Regions from separate parts of the Streptosporangium sp. OZ121 genome, predicted to be linked through region 1. Evidence: riboswitches for the same ligand, from Rfam matches in the RefSeq annotation. Region 1 holds a riboswitch; the other holds the start of a gene.
The links. A riboswitch is a leader RNA that binds a small molecule or an ion and turns the genes downstream of it on or off. The one in region 1 is predicted to bind glycine.

Region 1 (2,379 bases):
TTAACCACTTAATTCCCGCCACCCGCCACGGCGCCGCCCGCACCCCGGCGGCGCCCCTCCCGCACCCCGCCGGTACCGGGGCCCGCCGGGGCCGGTAACGTGCGGGAGGGCGCCGGGATGGGCACACGGTGCCGGGACCTCGGTGCAAGCGCGGCGAAACAGGAGATCATGTCCCGTCCCGTCATCGGCATCACCTGCTACGTCGAACCCGCGCGGTTCACCGTCTGGGAGACGACCACCGCGCTCCTGCCGTACGACTACGTCGACCACGTGGCCCGCGCGGGCGGGCAGCCGGTGATCCTGCCCCCGGCGGGCGACCCCGCGACGCTGGCGGGACGCCTGGACGGGCTGATCCTGGCCGGCGGCGGGGACGTCGGCCCGGAGCGGTACGGGCAGGAGCCGCACGAGCGGACCGGATACGTCCGGCCGTTCCGCGACGACGCGGAGCTGGGGCTGGTCCGGGCGGCCCTGGAGCGGGGCCTGCCCTTCCTGGGCGTCTGCCGGGGCATGCAGGTCCTGAACGTCTCGCTGGGCGGCACCCTGCACCAGCACCTGCCCGACGTGGTCGGCCACCCGGGGCACGCCCCGGCTCCCGGCCGCTACGGCAGGATGCCGGTGTGGCTCGCCCCCGGCAGCCGGACCTCGAAGATCTTCGGGGCCGAGACCGTGGACGTGGCCCACTACCACCACCAGGCCCTCGACCGGCTCGCCGCGGGCCTGAGCGTGACCGCCCACGCCGAGGACGGCACGATCGAGGCCGTGGAAGTGGACGACCACCCCTTCGCCGTCGCCGTCCAGTGGCACCCCGAGACCGACGACGAGTCGGCCCTGTTCGAGGCGCTGGTACGCCACGCCACCCCCTGACCGGCGCGGATCGGGGCGGCGAGGGGATTTCGCCCGGCCGGTTCGGGGCGGCGAGGGGATTTCGCTCGGCCGGTCCGGGCGGTTAGGCTGGCCGCTGACACCGATGAATCCCGTGCGGGAGAGCGTCCTGACACCCAGGCCAGGACCCCTGAAGGAGCAAGCCCTCCCCGCGAACCTCTCAAGGCAAAGGACCGTGCGGGTAGGTGCCCTCTGGAAAGCAGGTCCCACGGCCTCGCCGAAGGTGAAAGTCCGGTAAAACCCGGATGAAACTCTCAGGCACCGACGACAGAGGGGGAGGATGCTCTCATCTGTCCCTTGTCTGAGGTGCGCACATGTCCCGACCTACGCCGCTGCGCGGCGTGCACGAGTCCCTCGGCGCGACGCTGACCGACTTCGCGGGCTGGCTGATGCCGCTCCGCTACGGCAGCGAGTCGGCCGAGCACAACGCGGTCCGCCAGGCGGCCGGCCTGTTCGACCTCTCCCACATGGGCGAGATCTTCGTGACCGGGCCGCAGGCCGCCGAGGCCCTCGACTACGCGCTGGTCGGCCACCTGTCCGCGCTGGAGCCCGGCCGCGCCCGCTACACGATGATCGTCGACGCCGAGGGCGGCGTGCTGGACGACCTGATCGTCTATCGGCTCGCCCCCGCCGAGTTCATGGTCGTCGCCAACGCCTCCAACTACCCGCGGGTGGCCGCCGAGCTGACCGGCCGCGCCAAGGGCTTCGACGCCGCGGTGGACGACCGCTCGGAGCGGTACGCGCTGGTCGCGGTCCAGGGCCCGCGCTCCGCGGAGATCCTGGGCGCGCTCACCGACGCCGACCTCGACGGGCTCAAGTACTACGCCGGCCTGCCCGCCGTCGTCGCGGGCCGCGAGGCCCTCGTCGCCCGTACGGGCTACACCGGCGAGGACGGCTTCGAGCTGTTCGTCGCGGCCGAGGACGCGGAACCGGTCTGGGCCGCCCTCACCGAGGCGGGCGCGCCGCACGGCCTGATCCCCGCGGGCCTGTCCGCCCGCGACACCCTCCGTCTGGAGGCAGGGATGCCGCTCTACGGCAACGAGCTGTCGGCCGGGCTCACCCCGTTCGACGCCGGGCTGGGCCGTGTGGTGAGGTTTGACAAGCCGGGCGACTTCGTCGGCCGGGCCGCCCTCGAATCACGCAAGGACGTCCCGCCGTCCCGCCGCCTGGTCGGTCTGATCGCGACCGGCCGCAGGGTGCCCCGGCACGGGTACCCGGTGGTGGTCGCCGGCGACGGCACGGTCGTCGGCGAGGTCACCAGCGGGGCGCCCTCCCAGTCACTGGGCAGGCCCATCGCCATGGCCTACGTGGACAACGGCCTGTCGTCAGGACTGGCCGTGGACATCAGGGGCAGCCACGAGCCGGTCGAGGTCGTCGCACTGCCTTTCTACAGGAGGAAAAAATGAGCAGCATTCCCGAGGAACTGCACTACACCAAGGAACACGAGTGGATCTCCGGCATCGATGACGGCCTGACCCTCACCGTCGGCATCACCGC
Region 2 (2,379 bases), on a different contig from region 1:
GCTGGCGCTGGAGGCCGTCACGGACCGCCATGTAGGCGGCGTGCGGGCCGCCGAAGCCGAGGGGGACGCCGAAGCGCTGCGAGGAGCCGACCGCGATGTCGGCGCCGAGCTCGCCGGGCGCGGCCAGCAGGGTGAGGGCCAGCAGGTCGGCGGCGGCGACCACCTGGGCGCCGCGCGCGTGGGCGGCGTCGGCGATGGCGCGGAAGTCGCGGATCCTGCCGCTGGCGCCGGGATACTGCACGAGCACCCCGAAGCACTCGGGGAGTTCGGCGGTGAAGTCGCTCTCGACCAGCTCGATGCCGAGCGGCTCGGCGCGGGTGCGCAGCACCGCCTTGGTCTGCGGCAGCGCGTCGGCGTCCACCACGAACACCTTCGAGGGGCTGCGGCCCGCGCGGCGGGCCAGGGTCATCGCCTCGGCGGCGGCGGTGGCCTCGTCCAGCAGGGAGGCCCCGGCGACGTCGAGGGCGGTCAGGTCGGAGACGACGGTCTGGAAGTTGATCAGGGCTTCCAGGCGGCCCTGGGAGATCTCCGGCTGGTAGGGCGTGTACGCGGTGTACCAGCCCGGGTTCTCCAGGAGGTTGCGGCGGATGACGCCCGGGGTGATCGTGTCGTGGTACCCCAGGCCGATCATCGAGGTGAGCACGGTGTTGCGCCCGGCGAGGACCCGCAGCTCGGCGAGAGCCTCGGACTCCCCGGCCGCCGGGGGCAGGCTCAGCCGCTCCGAGGAACGGATCGCCTCGGGCACGGCCACCGCGACCAGGTCGGCGACGGAGGCGAATCCGACCGCCTCCAGCATGCGGGTCTGGCCGGCGTCGTCCGGCCCTATGTGACGGGTCGCGAAAGCGGGAGAGCCGAGTTCGCTGAGCGAGGACAGGTCGGTCATTGGTGAAGCCTCCCGGGACGGGGTGGAGACCGGCGCTGGGCGCGGGCGTATGCCTGGTCTCCCCCTCTGTCATCACGACCGTCGTGCGGGGTCGTGACCTGAGAGCTTCACCTGCCCTTGTCGGGAGGCTTGCACCGTCGGTGAGTCGCGCCTGGCGAGCGCGCCTGCTTTCCAGAGTTGCCTCGTCCGTGCGGTACCGGGTGCCTGAGAGATTCCGGGGAGGTTGCTCCTTCGGCGCCCCGATCGTGGTCGGGGTCTCTCCCGCACAGGGTCAGTGGCAGGTCCGAGTTTACCCGGTTCGTCGTGCTCTGCGACGACGGGCCAGCTCATCGGCCTGATGATCTCCTAAAGGGCCCCCGCTCGACTCCGCGCGTTCGCCGGGCAGATCCGCGAGGGAGCCCTCCACCTCCTGCCACACCCGTCCCAGTGCTATGCCGAAGACTCCCTGACCGCCCTGGAGGAGGTCGATGACCTCGTCGGGCGAGGTGCACTCGTAGACGCTCACCCCGTCGCTCATCAGGGTGATCCCGGCCAGGTCGTTGACGCCCCTGTCGCGCAGGTGCTGCACGGCGATGCGGATCTGCTGGAGGGAGACACCGGTGTCGAGGAGCCGCTTGACGACCTTGAGGACCAGGATGTCGCGAAAGCCGTACAGCCGCTGGGAGCCGGAGCCGTGGGCGGCTCGCACGGTGGGCTCGACCAGGCCGGTGCGCGCCCAGTAGTCGAGTTGCCGGTAGGTGATGCCGGCCGCGGAACAGGCCGTGGGGCCCCGGTAGCCGATGTCGGCGGGCACCTTCACCGGTTGCCCGTCGAACAGCAGACCCTCTTCACCCGCGCGCTGACGTGCCGACTGGCGCCGTTCCGGGTCATCCTGATCGGCGTTTCTACCCTCGCCGCTGCTGACCGCCACGCGGACCTCCGGCTTTCTCTCATCCCACGGCCTGATCTGGGGGTTTACGCACGACCGCGGGTTTCACTTGCACCGTAGGACTGGGGCCAAGTCCAGTCAACGACCCCACCCGGCGCGTCGTGAAGCGTAAATGCACCGAAATTCCTACCCCGCGCGGCCGAAGTCCTCGGGCGTGATCGTGTCAAGGAACTCCCTGAACTTCTCCACCTCGTCCTCCTGGTCGTCCGGGATGATCACCCCCGCCTCCCGGACCACGTCCTCACTCGCGAAGATACGTGCGCCGGTGCGAAGTGCCAAGGCGATCGAGTCCGAGGGACGCGCGCTCACCTCGACCCCGTTGGAGAACACGAGATCCGCGAAGAAGATGCCGTCGCGCAGGGCGACGATGTTGACCGTGCTCAGCCGGACGCCGAGCCCTTCGAGCACGTCACGGAACAGGTCATGCGTGAGCGGCCGGGGTGGCGGTTCCTCGGCCTGGGCCATGGCGATCGCCGTGGCCTCCGTCATGCCGATCCAGATAGGTAGGTAACGCTCCCCATGCGTCTCTTTCAGCAAGACGATCGGCTGGTTGGAGGGCATCTCAACT

Region 2: linked by a shared signal. The riboswitch ahead of gcvP (aminomethyl-transferring glycine dehydrogenase) and the one ahead of gcvT (glycine cleavage system aminomethyltransferase GcvT) in region 1 are both predicted to bind glycine.

What each region holds. Positions count from the first base shown of each region.
Region 1 is NZ_JBPXMC010000020.1:153,223-155,601, forward strand. It holds gene ACTOQ1_RS29655 (gamma-glutamyl-gamma-aminobutyrate hydrolase family protein) at 169-864, shown strand; glycine riboswitch at 970-1,068, shown strand; glycine riboswitch at 1,069-1,163, shown strand; gene gcvT (glycine cleavage system aminomethyltransferase GcvT) at 1,197-2,288, shown strand; gene gcvH (glycine cleavage system protein GcvH) at 2,285-2,379, shown strand, end outside.
Region 2 is NZ_JBPXMC010000022.1:35,610-37,988, reverse strand. It holds gene gcvP (aminomethyl-transferring glycine dehydrogenase) at 1-883, opposite strand, end outside; glycine riboswitch at 1,065-1,157, opposite strand; gene ACTOQ1_RS30625 (MerR family transcriptional regulator) at 1,173-1,793, opposite strand; gene ACTOQ1_RS30620 (bifunctional nuclease family protein) at 1,938-2,379, opposite strand, start outside.